One region of the Paenibacillus sp. BIC5C1 genome, then DNA from elsewhere that is predicted to be linked to it. Evidence: riboswitches for the same ligand, from Rfam matches in the RefSeq annotation. Region 1 holds a riboswitch; each other region holds the start of a gene.
The links. Region 1 has a riboswitch for thiamine pyrophosphate ahead of thiC (phosphomethylpyrimidine synthase ThiC). Riboswitches for the same ligand answer to the same signal wherever they lie in the genome.
Positions count from the first base shown of each region.

Region 1 (5,892 bases):
GGATCGCCCACTGCCATGCAGATGCCATCCTCGTTACCTGTACCCTGTTTGCAGCCGTACTTGAGCAGGAGGCACAGCAAGTACCCGTGCCCGTGATTGGTATTGATGATCCCTTACTTCAGGAAATGCAGCAGAATTCTGGCGAGTACATTCTAGCGTTTACCAACCCTGCAACGATTGAAGGAACGATGGCGCGGGTGAATCAGGCTTTGCAGCAAGATGTTGAAGATGAGCAGCGACACGAGGCCGTGACCATAAAGACTGAAGCAGTACTGATCCCGGGCATATTCGAGTTAATTATGCGAGGCGATAAGGAAGGTTATCTTGCAGCAGTGAGCACCGGGTTACAGCAACTTGCTGAGCAGTATCCAGATAACACAGTCGTAGCCGCTCAATTGTCCATGGCTCCTGCAGCAGCACGGGTCACAGCAGTTACAGGCATGGCAATCTATAGCCCTTTGGTTTCGCTAGCAGCGTATTTGGAGAAGAAGTTGAGCTTGAAGCGGCGTTAGACTTTGAATCCGAGACGTAAGCCATTCAAACCATCTACGTCTACAATTGACGGGAGGAATAAGCGTGCGTTTTCTTTATGTTGTTATATTATTTGTAGTTGGATTTGCCTGTTCGGCGTTTATATATGGCGGTTCTCCCAGATTGAGTGATGCACTCTTATTTGTTATTGCGGGGATTTTATATAAAATGTGGAACAAGAAAAATCAAGAAACTCATCCTGATGAGAACTGAACGTTTTTCAGATGATGTACACATACAAGAACTCAGAAAAAGGGCCGCTCTTCTCCGCGATCACGGAGAGGAACGGCTTTTTACCATGTCAGGCTGCTCAGATTGCGCTATAACAGCGCCTAAGAGCGTGTCCGGTATTCCTCAGCCTTTTCCAACATGCCCGCTGCCACGGCCTCATTTTCGGACAAACCTTTGTCTGCGGCAAAAGCACGAATATCCTGCGTAATGCGCATGCTGCAAAATTTCGGCCCACACATGGAGCAGAAATGGGCTTCTTTGGCCCCTTCCGCCGGCAACGTCTCATCGTGGTAGGATAGCGCACGTTCCGGATCCAGCGATAGGTTGAACTGATCCCTCCAGCGGAATTCAAAGCGTGCTTTGGACAGCGCATCGTCCCGCCGCTGGGCACGCGGGTGACCTTTCGCCAGATCAGCGGCATGAGCAGCGATCTTGTAGGCAATAACGCCTTCCCGCACATCATCCTTATTGGGCAGGCCCAGATGTTCTTTTGGCGTAACATAACAGAGCATGGACGTACCAAACCAGCCGATCATCGCTGCTCCAATTGCCGAGGTAATATGGTCATATCCCGGTGCAATATCGGTCGTCAGCGGACCCAGCGTATAGAAAGGCGCCTCCTTGCAAATCTCCATTTGCAGATCGACATTCTCCTTAATCTTGTGCATCGGCACATGTCCCGGACCTTCAATCATCACCTGCACATCATGCTTCCAGGCGATTTGTGTTAGTTCACCAAGCGTAGCCAGTTCCGCCATCTGGGCTTCATCATTTGCATCGTAGATACTTCCTGGGCGCAGTCCGTCTCCGAGCGAGAACGCCACGTCATACCTTTTCATAATTTCGCAGATTTCTTCAAAATGGGTGTATAGAAAATTTTCCTGATGATGCGCAAGGCACCATGCTGCCATGATGGACCCGCCCCGTGACACAATACCCGTCATACGTTTGGCGGTCATCGGAATATAACGCAGCAGCACACCTGCATGGATTGTAAAATAGTCCACACCCTGCTCTGCCTGCTCAATGAGCGTATCACGATACAACTCCCAGGTCAGTGCTTCAGCTTCTCCATTGGCCTTCTCCAGCGCCTGATAGAGCGGTACTGTTCCAATCGGCACAGGTGAATTGCGGATGATCCATTCCCGGGTCGTATGAATGTCTTTGCCTGTGGACAGATCCATCACGGTATCCGATCCCCAGCGTACCGCCCAGGTCATCTTCTCCACCTCTTCTTCGATGGAGGAGGATACCGCAGAGTTGCCGATGTTCGCATTGATCTTCACATGAAAATGACGCCCGATCAGCATCGGCTCACTCTCCGGGTGATTGATGTTTGATGGTAGGATGGCCCTGCCACTCGCCAGCTCCTGCCGCACAAACTCCGGTTCCACCCCCTCACGAATGGCGGCGAACTCCATCTCCGGTGTGATCATCCCCTGTCGTGCATAATGCATCTGGGTCACGCTGCGCCCTGCCTGTGCCCGCAATGGTTTGCCACGCAAGCCCGGATACTCCTCGGCTCCTGCTCGCTTTCCTCCCGGTTTCAATCCGTTATCCTCCGGTTTTACCGTTCGTCCCTGGTAGGCTTCAACATCTTCACGCTCCGTAATCCAGCGGGTACGCAGCGCCGGCAACCCTGCCCGGATATCGGCATGAAATCCGGGGTCGGTCATCGGTCCGCTCGTATCGTAGACACGCAGTGGTTCGTTATGCTCCACTCCTTGAGGAGTATTGGTGTCATGAAGGGCAATTTCACGCTCCGGTACAGCAATGTCCGGTCGTGAGCCCTGAATGTACACTTTGCGGCTGCCCGGGAAGGGCTGAACCCGTCCTGCCGTACCTTTTTCCTTTGCCAACTGCTGATCCTGCTTGTCCTGTCCCATCGCTTCTTGTCCCGTTTGGTTTCCTGTACTCATCGCTCTTGTCTCCTCCTTATTGGTGATTGCCTGGATTGAAATGCTTGCATACGGATCCAAACCATCCAACACATAGAAAAGGAAAGAGCGAACCTACAACACAAAATAGAGACATACAGTTCAAGTAATACAGAATTCGGGGCAAAGGCTATTGGAACCCCATGCTCGCCAATGGCTCCCAGCTCAATATCTAAAAGTAGCTCTGACACTGGCTTCCGCCTATTTACTGTATAAAAAAGCCGGTTCCCGAGGGAACCGGCTTATGTCCATCACCAATAACGCACCTCATTCAGGCTCCATAAGGGAGTCCGTCCATAGGCCACATGATATGGTGTTCGTGGTCGTATCGCCGATTACTTCCCTACGCTGGTATGATCCAGATCAGGTGCAAAGGGTCCGGAATCTCATGCGATTCCGTCTCAGTCCGGACAATTCGGACTCCCCCAGTAACGTTAACAAGTTGCTGCATCTAAGCCGCAAATACATATTTAATTATACTGACCCCGTTGGGCCGTCCATTACAGAGTAGCGCAACCGAATCATAAAAACAACCTTTAAATTCCAGAAAATATAATCAGGATAACATAAGTCCCATCTGTGTCGCAGCTTCCTTCAGCACAGGTGCGTATTCATGCAACGTCTCCTGTGAGAGGCGACTAACAGGCCCGGATACTGACAAAGCAGCAGCGATGTTTCCTTTCCGATCCATAATGGGTACAGATACTGCGGCGGCTCCCGGTTCACGTTCCTCATAACTTGTTGCGTAGCCATATTCAAGAATGTCTTTCATCTGTGCCAAATATACTTTGGGATCGATAAATACCGGCCATTCCGGTCCATTCATCAGATCTTCGCGGTCCTCTTCGGTGGCAAAAGCCATCAGCACTTTGCTGGATGCTCCCACAGATAACGGAAGTCTGACGCCCACCGGAGCTACACGACGAATCGCCTGATCACTCTGCACGGCCTGAATGCGAATCCGCTCACTGCCATCACGAAGATATAAACTCACGGTTTCGCCCAGTCGATCTCTGAGCCGCTCCATCGCAGGAAGGAGCAAAATGGCAGGATCATCGCTGCGAGACATATGGGCAGACAGTTCCCAGATGCGTATGCCAAGCCGATACTTCTCAGTTGCAGCATCCCGGATCACGAACCCTTTGTCCTCCAAAGTAGCCATCAGACGATGGACTGTACTCTTGTGCAGACCGATCTGGCTGGCAATTTCCGTGAGTCCCAGATCACTGCGGGTTGTAAAACACAATAATATATCCAGCGCCCGTTCTACAGCCCGGACGGTTAACTTTCGGTCTTCCATGGCAAGTTGCCCTCCTCATGTTTCATCACATGAAACTTGGTTACATAAATTATATGAGAAACGGTCTCATCTGTAAACCAAAAAGCGCCATTTGGAATAGGGATATTTGTAAATATTTTCTTTTTATAAATTAGAATCCCCTGCATTTTGCACCCTAAGGAAATGTTACCCATATATCTTCAGAACTATATAACAATTGCGTAACAAATGGCCTCAATCAATTGACTTTGACTATATTGGAACATACGATAAAGATATATTAAATTAAGATTTTGCTTCATAAGTAGTCAGAAAAATCATTTATCCGCTCTGTTCGTCTCGTTGTTATCTTCATTTGATTTTTAAAGGAGGGGCAATCATGTATCCGACATCCCAGAGCGAAGCCCCGCTGCAAACGAAAGTATCAGATCTGCCTTCTTCGTTATCACCGAGGCTGATCCGGTTCAAACATATTGTCGTGGCGTTGTTGCTCTCCGTTGTATTTTTTCTGCTCTTTTGTTTCATTGCACTACACGGTTATATTGCTTGGGTATTATCCAATCCAACTGTAGCGCCTGTATTCTCCAATCCCATGCAGGCGAAGAACATGAAGTATCAAGACATTACGTTCCCGGCAGCAGACGGCAGTCGAACGATGCAGGGTTGGTATATTCCGGCTGATGATAATGCAAACAAAACCATCATATTCAGCCATGGATATGGTGCGAATCGTGAAGAGACCTGGGTACCGATGTATGACTTGGCCCATTATGCTCACCAACTCGGCTTCAATGTGGTGATGTTCGATTACGGTTTCGCTTCACAGGTGAACAAAGCTGTCGCCACAGGCGGCAAAGCCGAGTCCCAGCAGCTGCTTGGTGCTATCCAGTTTGCGAAGCAGCGCGGAGCTCAGGAGCTTGTCGTATGGGGATTCTCCATGGGTGCAGGTACAGCCCTGCAGACTGGGCTGATTACCAAGGATGTGGATGCTATGATTCTGGACAGCACCTTCCTGCTTGAGCCGGATACGCTGTATCACAACATCCATAATCAGATTGATCTTCCGCGGCAGCCTACACTGGAGATTATGAACCTGCTGTTCCCGATTCTGAACGGAACCGGATTACAGCAAATTCCGTATCAGGAAGTGAAAAAAGAAGATTATCCTTTCCCGATTTTCTTCATCCATGGTACAGAGGATGAGAAAGCTCCTTACCCCATTGCAGAGCTGCTTGCCAGCAACCAAACCAATCCAAAATCCGATGAATGGATTGTGGATGGTGCGCACCATGAGCTGATCTTCCGGGAGCATCCGAAGGAATATCTGCGCCGTGTCTCCACATTCCTGAGTCATGTGACGAAGACGAGCAGCGATGATGTGGAAAATACCAATACCGGAGAATCGTGAAGATTCGGTATTTCAAGAGCCCCTATGGGGCTCTTTTTTGTTTATACATAGGACAACATGCTTGGAGAATATACTTTTGGGACGTAATTAAAGACAGCTCTCTAGCTTGTACATTACAAAATTGAGCGAACGGGGAGATTAAATTTTATAACTGCTGCTGGATGTGAATTTGAATTCATCTGAACGGAGGTTTACCGCTTATGAATTGGTATGGATATGGGCATCTGCTGCCTCTGCGGGTACTCGAAGAAGTCCGTTTCTGGAAAGAGCAAGAGAAGGAACATACGATTGTCATTCGTGCATTGGTTCCTGATCTTGAACCCTCTTATGTCAATTGGCTTGCGGAGTGGGAAGCAATCTTTGAGAATAGTGAACGAGTCGCGAATCAGCTGTTGAAGCAAATACTGCCGGGAACCCAGCCGCCTGCTCCCTACATCATCCGCTGCATTGAACAGCTCGTAGCGGCTGCCTGCACACAATCGCGAGAGTTCATTAGACAGTTGTAC
Region 1 is NZ_CP135922.1:724,248-730,139, reverse strand. It holds gene RS891_RS03485 (aspartate/glutamate racemase family protein) at 1-512, shown strand, start outside; gene RS891_RS03480 (hypothetical protein) at 577-744, shown strand; gene thiC (phosphomethylpyrimidine synthase ThiC) at 864-2,648, opposite strand; TPP riboswitch at 3,023-3,136, opposite strand; gene RS891_RS03470 (IclR family transcriptional regulator) at 3,256-3,999, opposite strand; gene RS891_RS03465 (alpha/beta hydrolase) at 4,358-5,386, shown strand; gene RS891_RS03460 (Fe-Mn family superoxide dismutase) at 5,587-5,892, shown strand, end outside.

Region 2 (5,892 bases), 2.4 Mb from region 1:
ATACGAGTCAAGTTCTCCAGATTGCATTCTCCAGAGTAGAAGCCTGTCCAGAATAGCTCCACAACAAGCTTTTTTTCCGGCAAAATCATCGGAACCATAATTTGATCTACCAGTAAGTCAAAATCGGATGCATAGCTTCGGCTCTCCAAATCTTTGCGAATCATCATATCTTCCTCTACACGCTGCTCTAGAATGGCAAGAATACAATCATCCTTGGAACCAAAGAATTTATAAAATGTTCCTTTGGACACACCTGACTCGTCTAGGATCATTTGAATGGAGGTGTTGGTTACTCCATGTTTCTCAAAGAGCACAAGTGCTGAGTCCAATAACATTTGTTTCCGTTTATTCATAAGCTCCCCCTGGATGATTTGAGCGGTTCACTTCAAGACATCTAATAATCTACTGCAAATCCACTGCAAACATCACATGTTCTTTCCAAATCCCCTTGATTTTAATATTCTGGCGATCTGTTTCCTGGAAGCCCGCTTTACGCAACACTCGAATTGATCCGGCATTGTCGGGAAGTGCACCTGCCTCCACTCGTTTTATTCCCGCTTCATTCATGGCGAAATCCAGGGCTAGCCGAAGGGCTTCACTCATGTATCCCTTGCCATTCTGTACCTGATCCAGCACATAACCGACAATCCATTTGGCTGTGGAATCCAGTTCAAGTTCGAACAGAGAAATCTCTCCAATGAGCTCATGTGTATGGTTCAGGAAGATCCCGAAAGAGTATCGTTTCCCTTCTTCCCTGGCCTTGCTCCAACCTTCGAGAAGTGCAACTTGACCCTCCAGTGTATAGAATGTCTCCGATCGTTCACTTGCCGATATCTCTTCGAAAACAGCCCGGTTCCGGATCTGCAAATCCAGCAGTGTCGGCGCGTCCTCCACATTCAAAAATCGTAAATAGATACGTTCCTCACGATTGTCCATCTGTATGTTCATCCTTATCTCTGGTTGTAGTAGATTGCATTCATCAGAAGTACGAGAGTTGCCGTTTATACGCCATATCCCAGAACAGATATTCAAATTCAACACTTCTTCTGAATATGTCTTCTATGGCCTCCAGCTCCTGCTCGGTTTTATGTTCACATAATGCATCAAGTGTATCATAGAACCATTCGAATGAGTCGCGGAATTCATCACTTGCATAATTTTCGATCCAAGTCTGATAGAAATTGCCCTCTAATGAATCTCGATATTGTTCTTTTAATCTTGTGGCATAGTCGTAATACGTCCATGCACAAGGGAAAATGACGGCGATGATTTCGGCTACCCCACCTGTTTGTGCAACACTCATCATATTCGACGTATACGCCTTGTTGTATAGTGATGGTTTGACAGCATGATTTCCATCCAGTGTAATCCCAAATCCATTCATATAATTTCGATGCAAATCCATTTCTTCGTACAGAATAGCGTGTTGAATCACCGTAAAGTTCGTCATCAGTTTTTCATCTGTCGCCTTCACCGCACCCATGGCAAAAATCTTCGCATATTCAATCAGATATGTATAGTCCTGAAGAAGATAAAACTTAAACGCTTCCTGATCCAATGTGCCTTTTCCCATCTCGTGTAAAAAAGGATGGTTGTATCCATCTTCCCATACGGCTCTGGACTTGTCTTTTAACGTTCTCGAAAATGACATGATCATTTCTCCTTTTATTAAAATCATAATGTCCCGCTTCACATCCAGCTATCGCGTTCTGTCGTACAAAATGCAGACCAAAAAGCCCTTGACCTATTTTCGGCAAGGGCAAAATAACATGAGTACATGTCATTTGCTCCCTACGTCAGTCTTAACTAACAGGTTCAAAGGGTCAGGTTTTAACCTTCTCAACTGCGAACAGTCCCCCTGCAAATAGCTCAGGCTTATTACAACATGTGTTTTTCCAAATGTCAATCCATTCCTATTAATCTTCAAGTTCTGCTAAATCTTCTTGCAAGTTCTTAAGTCGGGTCCGGATATCCTTAATTATACTTTGTAATTTGTTTAATTCATCGACCCATTTTTGCTCATTAGAGACGTTCGTTGCTGAAGTTGAATGATGCCCGGGAGACGTCCTTAACTGATCTAAATCCGATTCGTATGTCCGCCGCTTTTCCTCAGCTTTTGCCAATTCCTCTTCTTCGATGGCAATCTGGTGCTCCAGATAGATGATGTCTGAGGAGTAGCCGTGGGTTAAGCGCTGTGAATACGTCATAGTTCACCTCATTTCTGATCATCCATTGCTTTTCCAAGGTCATATGGCTGAATATCGATATCCAAATCCATACCCAGAGCCAATTTGGCAAGTTGACTTCCAATAAAAGGCCCCATCGTTAGACCAGACGCTCCAAGCCCGTTGGCTGTGATCAAACCATTCCAACCTGGAACAGCACCCATTACTGGAAGAAAACCTGGTGTAAATGGACGAAATCCTACTCTTACTTCCTGAAACGTGCTATCAGCTAAACCGGGAGCCAGTTCCAATCCTTTATTCAAAATTTCCTGCATTCCGCCTGCGGTTACTCTTGTATCGTATCCTTCAGTATCATTTTCGTGAGTCGCTCCGATCACAATCTTCTGTTGATCAAAGGCTAACAGATATTGATCCGAAGGAGGCATGACAACAGGCCAGTTCCCAGTGTCCTCTCGATCGTGAACCTGCAAGTGCATAATTTGCGCCTTCTGATAATGAACCTTAAAATCAATGCCCAAGGGCTTCAACAGTTCATTAGCCCAAGCGCCGGCACACACAATAACCTCGTCAGCCGATATGACTTTACCTTCAACAACCACTCCAGTTACTCGGTCCGATTCATATTGAAGTGTCGCGTCCCCATTCATCAGGACCGCCCCATTTCGCTGAGCCGATCGAATTAAAGCATCACGCAGCGCGCGTCCATCGATACGCGCAGCTCCGCTGATGTAGACTGACTGAAAGTTCTCCTCCAGAAGAGGAAAACGCTCATGGGTTTCTTTTGCATCCAGACGGGTAATATCGGCAATCTCCGGCGCATTTTCTTTACGAAGTTGTGCCCGCTCCTGCATCTTGTTAATTTTCTCCACATCCGTATGGATACTAAGAGCGCCAACTTGAGCATAACCTGTTTCCGTTTCCCCTTCACTCTTGAGTTCTTCAATCAACCCGGGATAAAAACGTGCACCTGCCTTGGCAAGCTGATACCAATCCTGATTACGGCGCTGAGATAACCATGGACAAATAATCCCGGCAGCAGCATCCGTAGCCTGTCCCCGATCTTTCCGGTCTATAATAAGAACTTCCGCACCCCGTTTTGCCAATTGATACGCTGTGGAAGCCCCAAGAATTCCTGATCCTACGACGATGACTTTCTTCATGACTGCATCCCTTTCCTAAATCACTGTAACCATTATAACGCATACTGCTTCGTCTGATAATGGTACGGCATCGACATTATGATACATGTTCCTAAAAGGTTTTCGATAAAATGTTATTTATGTAATATAATTCAAATCAGGTTTCTTTTAACGCTGTATCCACGCCATTTACGCACACGACCTTTAACGAAATGAGGAATAACACAACGATGCCGAAACCTAGTATGGGGAATTCACTGGATCCCGATATGCCGCTTATGATTACAGGTCAAAACCAGCTGACCGTAGATGAATTAATGAATTGGAACGGCCATTCGCGGGATTACAGTATTGTGCAGTGTATCGGGGGAACAGGGAAAATCGCAGCCCAAAATCATGAGTTTTCAATTCGAAAAGGAACAGCTCTTATTATGTTTCCGGAGGTGACATATCGTTACGACAATCTGAGTGATTCATTGTTGTTCGATTGTCTGTCTTTTAATGGCTATTTATTGCCACGGTTTCTGCATACCTTGCAAATCGGGGAGCTGCGCGCCTTCAAGCCGGATGGAATGCTTCATATCCTGCTGCATGAAATAACGTTGGCGCTACAGTCCCGGCACAAGGATCAGATCTGGCACGTATCCGCATTGCTGTACATGCTTCTGGTCAGGTTAACGATTGATGGCGATCGTTATGGTGCTTATGAACGTTCGGATGCCCGATTAAAGCTGGGCGGACTGGTTACTTTTATCAAGCAAAATTATGATCAGGATATCTCGCTCTCCATGCTGGCTCAGCAAATGGACGTCACCGAACAGCATCTAAATCGGATATTCAAAAAGGAATTCCAAATGACTCCGCTTGATTATCTGACACGATATCGGTTATTGAAGGCCAAGGAAATGCTCGTCCATAACGCTGGAATAACGGCCCACGAGATTGCTCGGGCTGTCGGTTTCAACAGCGCCAGTTATTTTGGATCCGTTTTCAAAAAATATGAAGGGATCTCTCCTATTGAGTTACGCAAGCAATACCAGGGTTAAAGAATTTCCATCGTGATCTCTGCCAGCGAGGTTAACCGCAGATCATACTTCGAGAATTCCAGATTACGCGTTACCTCGTTAGGCACAATGACACAGCGAATCCCCGCGGCTTTGGCTGCCTTCAGTCCATTCGGTGAGTCTTCGAACACAACCGCTTCGGACGCCCCGATCCCGAGACTCTCCAGGGCAAGCAGATACAATTCCGGGTCCGGTTTGACCCGCTTGACGTCCTCTGCTGTATGAATGACATCAAATAGTTCGAAAATGCCGAGTGTCCGCAAATAACCATGAACCCAATCCCGGGTAGAACTGGAAGCAACGGCAAGCCCAATCCCTTTTTTACGGGCAGACTGGAGCAGCTCATGCACGCCTGGAAGAATGGCTGCCTGCCCCAGATATGCTTCATATTTCTGTTCAGAGAGCAACTTGATATGATCATGATCGATCGGTTTTTGCAACGCTTGCTCCAGATATAGAAAAGGATGAAATTCTTCAAACGATGTCCCTACATTTTTCGACCAAAGCTCCAGGCCAAGTTCAAGTCCATGCTCTTTATAAATATCGCGAAAAGCATAGAACCAAGGTGTCTCCGTGTCCACAATAAGTCCATCAAAATCCAAAATAAAAGCTTTTACCATTCCGCTTTTCTCCCTCCAATGATCAGCCGATTGGCAGGGAGATGGGCTTAGAAGCGTGCAGTCACGTCCGGACGGGTAACATTCATCGACAAAAAGTGACAGGTGCATCCCGTTCCGGCTGGTGACTGTCCAACAACTCCAGCCCGGATCTCCCCCTCTATCGGCATGCCGAAATATCTAATTAATTTCCATTCCACCCCATCGGGTGAATAAAAGAATGAAATGCAGTCCTCCACTTTGCGTATGCGCAGATAAGGATTGGTTACGGGAACTTCAACCGAATTACAATCGTCGGATGAACCTTCCTTTGTTACTACCGACACAATGGTCGCCGCTTTTCCATCATACTCAAAACAAAGTTTGCACCAGTTTCGCTCATCCGCCATCACCATCAAACATCCGGAATCATACTGATGTTGCATGTCCACGGTTAGCTGGGTCGTCATTTCAAAATCGTTAGGCACCGGCATCGACAGAAATGGCGCGGTTGCACGGATATGCTTACCCGCTGGATCTTGAAAAAAGTCCGTATCAGCCTGAGCTTCTACAATTAGAACTCCTTGATCGGTATAAGACCAGCTCTTCGGCTCATTAATCCAGTTCATTTGGTTTCTTGTTTCTGTTGCAAATACGTTTGTCATTGCTATGCCTCCCAGGTTCATTTTCTGTATTATATATTCGTTTCATATACAGAAAACCCCTTCTCCTACATATTTTTGTAAGTACTGATTGCCTGGGAGTGTTTCCGGGGATCAGGGAGGAATAACATGATGACCATGAGTACGATATAAAGTACAAGAATGACACTGAATAACAGCACGGGGTTATAGTGATACAGCAGCCCTGTCAGGTAACCTGATGGAATCGCTGTTAACGTCATAAC
Region 2 is NZ_CP135922.1:3,135,751-3,141,642, reverse strand. It holds gene RS891_RS14255 (TetR/AcrR family transcriptional regulator) at 1-353, opposite strand, end outside; gene RS891_RS14250 (GNAT family N-acetyltransferase) at 403-936, opposite strand; gene tenA (thiaminase II) at 980-1,651, opposite strand; TPP riboswitch at 1,772-1,870, opposite strand; gene RS891_RS14240 (hypothetical protein) at 1,917-2,207, opposite strand; gene RS891_RS14235 (NAD(P)/FAD-dependent oxidoreductase) at 2,216-3,346, opposite strand; gene RS891_RS14230 (AraC family transcriptional regulator) at 3,556-4,371, shown strand; gene RS891_RS14225 (HAD family hydrolase) at 4,368-5,009, opposite strand; gene RS891_RS14220 (DUF1349 domain-containing protein) at 5,057-5,650, opposite strand; gene RS891_RS14215 (MFS transporter) at 5,716-5,892, opposite strand, start outside.
Region 2: linked by a shared signal. The riboswitch ahead of tenA (thiaminase II) and the one ahead of thiC (phosphomethylpyrimidine synthase ThiC) in region 1 are both predicted to bind thiamine pyrophosphate.

Region 3 (5,892 bases), 260 kb from region 1:
ATGAGACGAAGTATCCGTTGTCAGCCATTCGCTGGACGGTCCGCTTGGAGCCTTTGAACCAGTGAAAGTGAGCCCGGCGATGATGATATTGCTCCAGCAGATCACAGGCGATATCGGCATCCTCATATACAGCGTGCAGTACAATCGGTTTACCGTGCCGTTTCGCCAGCTGGATAAATCGCTCCAACAGATCGATATAACCGCTCTGATCAAAGCGTTGCCCTGCCAGTTCGGCTTCCTGTCGGTTGTAATAGGGCAACCCAACTTCCCCAATGGCTGTAGCTTGTCCCATATGCTTTTCGATCCAGTCAAAGAACAGATCCTGCTCTGCCAGGGACGGCAGGGGCTGCTCGGGATGGAACCCAAAGGCTGGATATACGGTGCGGGGGTATTGTGAAGCTAGCTCCAGGTTGGTCTGGGCTGATGCCAGATTCATGGAAACGGCAATGACGGCTTCAACCTGCTGGGATGGGAAGGAATGCAGCATCTCACGTTGTTCTTCGGTTGTATATTTGTCCAGGTGAAGATGAGCATCGATCAAGGGTGCAAAAGCGGTTGATTGCATGGATGGACCCCTCCTTTTTATCTTTTACCAATGATACGCAATATTGTATATCTCGGATCACCCATTTTAGGGAAATAATAACTTAAAAACCCGCACTATTTAGATAGGCGGGTTTTCTGCTGTTCTTCTCTCATCCACTGGGAAATCTGCCGTTTGCGTTCAAGAAAAGCGGATTCCTCCGTGATCGCTTCGCGACGTGGACGATCAAAGGGAACATCGACTTCGTGAAGTACAGCTGCAGGCCGATTCGATAAAACATAGATACGGTCAGCGAGCAATAACGCTTCCTCAATATTATGCGTGATGAACAGCACCGAGCGGCGGTTCTGTTCCCAGATATCGAGCAGCCAGCGCTGCATGTCGCTGCGGGTCAATGCATCAAGTGCACTAAATGGCTCGTCCAGCAGCATCAGCTCCTGCGGACTGAGCAGCGCGCGCAGAAAGGCAACCCGCTGCTGCATGCCACCCGATAACATATGCGGATAGGCTTGTTCAAATCCGGCCAGTCCGACACTGCTCAGCCACTTCCGGGCATCTGCAAGCGCTTCTGCTCGGGGTGGTGCATCTGCAGACACTTCACCAGCAAGCAGCACATTGTCCTCAATGGTACGCCATGGGAAGAGGGCAGGCTGCTGCGGCATATAGCTAATCTTGCCGCGTTGTCCGGTAACATCCTGACCATTCATCAGGATTTGGCCCCCCTGTGGTTTCAGCAGACCGCCGATGATGTGAAACAGGGTGCTTTTGCCACAGCCGGAAGGGCCAACGATGGCTACGAATTCTCCTTGCTCCACGGTCAGTGACAGGCCATCCAGAACGGGCAATGTGCTGCGTCGCTCGCGGAACGAAGCATGCACGTTCAGAACTTCGAGCGCTGGTGATAAATGATGTGCAGGTAAGGCCGCGGCTCCATTCTCAGAAAGTCCACTACCTTTTGGAATGGTTGCACCTTCATTCGGTGCAGCAGCTATCTGCTCGTTGTGTTCGGGTGTCATCTTTTCATCACTTCCTAACCGTTATATGGTGCATATTTCAAAGTTATCGTTTTTGTGGCCGCCAGCGTACGAGCAGCTTCTCCAATAGCGCAATGAGCAGGAAGAGCAGCAGGCTCAGTGCCACAATAATCATGATTGCCACGAAAAGACGATCCGTCCGATAGGCCGATTTTTGCAGCATCATATAATAACCGATACCCTTATCTGCACCGATCCATTCGGCGATAATCGCACCCATGACGCTGTACGTAGCGGCAATTTTAATCCCCGAGAACACTGAGGGTAATGCATGTGGGAGTTCGAGCTTCCAGAAAATTTGGCCGCGTTTTGCACCAGCCATGCGCATATAGTTCATCATCGCTGCATCGGTGCGGGTCAACCCGTCCATGGCAGCTACAGCCACCGGGAAGAAGCAGACCAGGATGATGGTAATCAGTTTGGGCAGCAGCCCAAATCCGAACCAGATCAGCAAGAGCGGCGCAAGCGCGATGGTCGGTATATTTTGACTAAGAATAAGTAATGGATAGAGTGCAGATTTCAAAAAGGGAATTAAATGCAGCACCATCGCAATCAGTAATCCCACAAGTGTACCTGCTGCAAACCCTATCAAAGTCAACTGGATTGTTGCCCATGCATGCATGCCAAGTCGCTCGGCCTGGGACGCTGCTTCATGGGCGATGTCCGAAGGTGCAGGCAGCATCCATTTCTCAATATGGAACAGGGAGACGGCTCCCTGCCATATCGCTATAAAGAGAATAACCGCCACAAAGGGCGGCCAAACGCTTTTCCAATAGGCATGCATTAGCGATATTTCTCCGTCAGGGTGTCCATGCTGAAGCCACTTGGGCTATGGGCGATCTTGATCTGTGAGATGATGCTCGGACTGCCGGCTTCCACAAGAACTTCGTGCATTTTGCGAACAACCTCCAACAGCTCATCCAGTTCTCCTTCCATCGTGGTATCCAGTGGATTAACCTGATATTTCAAACCAGACTGCTGAATAACTTCGATGGCACGATCAACGTAAGGATAGGAATTTTCGCCATTGGGCGTTTTGGGAATGACTTGAATGCTAAGTAGTGTGCTTGCCATGAGAGATCACTTTTCCTTTCGAAATATATAAAACGAACTAATGACTGTTACACTTGCCACTTCGATGACAGAATAACCTTCCAATCGCTGTTATCCCCAGATTTTTTTGATTCCCTTCTCCAAAGGGAAAATCCGGTGATAAAGGCGAACGCTTCGCTTTTTCACGTTATTTCTGTCCTCTTCGTTCTCGTGTAAATACTAAGTTCATTTTATATGGATAATTTTATTGGGGTAAGAACTCGTTCGTATATGCTTTGGATACATCTACCTGCTCGTCGAGCAGTTTTTTGCTAAACATCCAGTCCGTGTAGTTCTGCCATACTTCCTGCTTTTGCTCACCCCAGCGCGGTGCGTCATCCTGATATTTCGGACTCAGCCACTTCTGGCTTGCGAGTACAAGGTCCTTATCCAGATCCGGTACGGCCATGATCAGAATGTTGGCAGCGTCTTCGGGATGTTCAATCGCATATTGATATCCTTCGGAAGTCGCTTTCAAGAACGCTTTAACCAGCTCGGGATCGTTCTGAATCGTCTTTTCATTGGTAACAAGTACTGGAGTGTAGTAGTCCAGTGCCTCGGAATAATCCTTCACATATAGCATGTCGATCGGTTCGCCGCGCAGTTCGGCTTCAATGCCCGTCCATGCGTAGAAAATCCAGGCAAAGTCGATATCGCGTTTCACAGCGGTGAAGAAATCTGCATCGCCCATGCTGATATTTTTTACTTTGGATACATCGGCGCCTTCGCCTTCCATAATGGACTGCATCACAGCTTCTTCTACCGGGGAGCCCCAGCCACCATAAGTTTTGCCTTCAAAATCTTTGGGGGACTTGATGTTCCGATCCGCCGGAGCGGCAAATCCGGACGTGTTATGCTGAATAACCGCAGCGATGGACACGAGTGGTACGCCTTGTGTGCGGGCCTGGGTCACACTCTCCTGATAACTTACGCCAAAAGGCACTTCGTTCGAAGCTACCATGGTATCCGCGCCTCCGGCACCTGGCTGTACAATCTCGACATTCAAGCCTTCGGCTTTGTAAAAACCTTGATCTACGGCCGCATACAGGCCGGTATGATTCGTATTTGGTGTCCAGTCCAGCACCACTTTAACGTCCTTGAGGGCTGCATTGTCACCTTCATTGCTGTTTTCGGTGTTGCTGCTACCATTTTCTCCTGAAGGTGCAGCTTCTTTGCCGCCACATGCAGCCACAGCCACTAGTAGTACGCACAAGAGCATTAGGCCCATCATTTTACGCCATCTCATCTTTATTTCTCTCCTTCATGTTGTCCGGCCAGTGGCGCGGGGTACTCCTTGGCTTCATATCCAAGCTTCTTGCATAAATCGACAGATTTATACCAGCTATGATCCGGATGACGTCACTTTTTTAGCTCTCTGGCTATATAAAAGAACATTAAAAAAGCGCCCCGTTAATCCGGGACGCGTGCAGGCGTTAGAGATGTGGCACTCAGCAAAGAGGCTGGGCCAATTCGATATACTCCGATTCCTACGCTGGCATGATCCAGATCAGGTCTAAGGGTCAGTATCTTGGTGGGATACACTCTCAGCCGGCCTATTCCGACTCCCCTGGGAAACTATGAAGTTACGGGCATTACTAGGTGTAATTATAGGCCAGAGGCCCATGCATGTCCAGTCAGGAACTGGATAGGGGCACGTATGAAATAGTCAAAAGGCCGTTATACATGCGTATAACGACCTCTCTAGATGTGTTATTTTCAATAATTATCGTGGCGAATCATATAAGGAAATCTGACTGAGTGCAAAAGCATCGGATTTCGGGTCATAGCCTACCTGTTTCTGAGTGGTTTCCAGATTCAATCGTTTAAACCGATTATTCGAGATTCCATGCAGTATGGTGAAGGGTTCCAGATCTGGAGCTGTAATTGCTTTGAACATCAAATCACACAAGTCAGCCGGACTAATATACGCGCTCATATCCCTTGCCTCCAGCGCGGGTCCATCCGGTTGAAAATCATCATATGCCCCTATACGTATTGCAACACTTTGTAAACCTTCGGTATACGCAAAATAGGAAGCGAGCGATTCTCCAAAACATTTGCTAACCCCGTACAAATTCCGTGGGCGTGTCGGCATGTCCGGATAGATTTGAGCATCAATGGGATAACCCTCAATCGTCTGTGCACTGCTTGCCAGAATGACTCTCTGCACACCTTGGTCTTGAGCTGCACGGAATACATTAAATGTACCCTTGATATTGATATCCAACAACGATTCATAAAACCCTGCATGTGGGGAAGGGTCTCCCGCCAGATGTACAACCACATCCATGCCTTCGCAAGCGTGCTGACAGGCTTCGGGATCTGTCACATCCAGTGTCATGATCTCATGGCTTGTCCCTTGATACGTATGCAGTCTGTCGATACTCAAATCCGTAAGTCGCAGGTGAAATGCTTCTGACAAGTGATGGGACAAGTCACGTCCAATTTTTCCGGCTGCGCCGGTAATTAAAATGTTCATAAATCAGCTCCAATTCTTAGCGCTGGAAGAACTCGATCCATTCCTTTTCAGGTCCATAGATGAAGAAATAACGGTAACCGTTAGGCAGTGTAATCATCTCTCCATCAATAAACTCGGCCTCGGTTTCCTTAATGCGGTTGTACTCAGACTCAAGGTCATCGACATGGATGGCAAAATGGTGCACCGTACCTTCGGCAGGCAGCTTGTCGCTGTATCCCTGAATCAACTCAATCTCGGTCTCATGGCTTCCGTTGAAGCCGAGAAAAGCGAGCTGAATGACACCGTTGGTATGAGTTACCCGGTCTTTCAATTCAAGACCAACAATCTCCGTATAGAAACGCAGCGTGGTCTCCAGATCACGAACGGCAATGCCGACGTGGTCAATGCGCTTTTGAAAACTCATCATCCAAATCCTCCTTATATGTAGCGAATATTCCCTACCATTTTAAGGGATATGATAGGGCTCTAATACGAGGTTGTCAAATCCGATTTTAATTTGGAAATATTATATTTGTTCACAGAATGTTCACTTATGTAGAGGGGTTTGTCATCTCTATAATTACGAAGGTAAACAGAGAGGATGAGAGAATTGCCAACAACGAAAAAAGAACAGATTGTTTTTGGAATAATGATGTGTACAGGGATGGTTGTCGTCATGATGACTTTCAATTTATGGCACAATGGGTTATTGAGCAAGATGTCCGCGTTTGAGATACTGCTTCAGTTCATATTGTGCTTTATCA
Region 3 is NZ_CP135922.1:468,679-474,570, forward strand. It holds gene RS891_RS02260 (TatD family hydrolase) at 1-565, opposite strand, end outside; gene RS891_RS02265 (ABC transporter ATP-binding protein) at 661-1,560, opposite strand; gene RS891_RS02270 (ABC transporter permease) at 1,604-2,362, opposite strand; gene RS891_RS02275 (MTH1187 family thiamine-binding protein) at 2,362-2,652, opposite strand; gene RS891_RS02280 (ABC transporter substrate-binding protein) at 2,876-3,916, opposite strand; TPP riboswitch at 4,137-4,249, opposite strand; gene RS891_RS02285 (NAD-dependent epimerase/dehydratase family protein) at 4,394-5,149, opposite strand; gene RS891_RS02290 (VOC family protein) at 5,166-5,552, opposite strand; gene RS891_RS02295 (DUF2798 domain-containing protein) at 5,739-5,892, shown strand, end outside.
Region 3: linked by a shared signal. The riboswitch ahead of RS891_RS02280 (ABC transporter substrate-binding protein) and the one ahead of thiC (phosphomethylpyrimidine synthase ThiC) in region 1 are both predicted to bind thiamine pyrophosphate.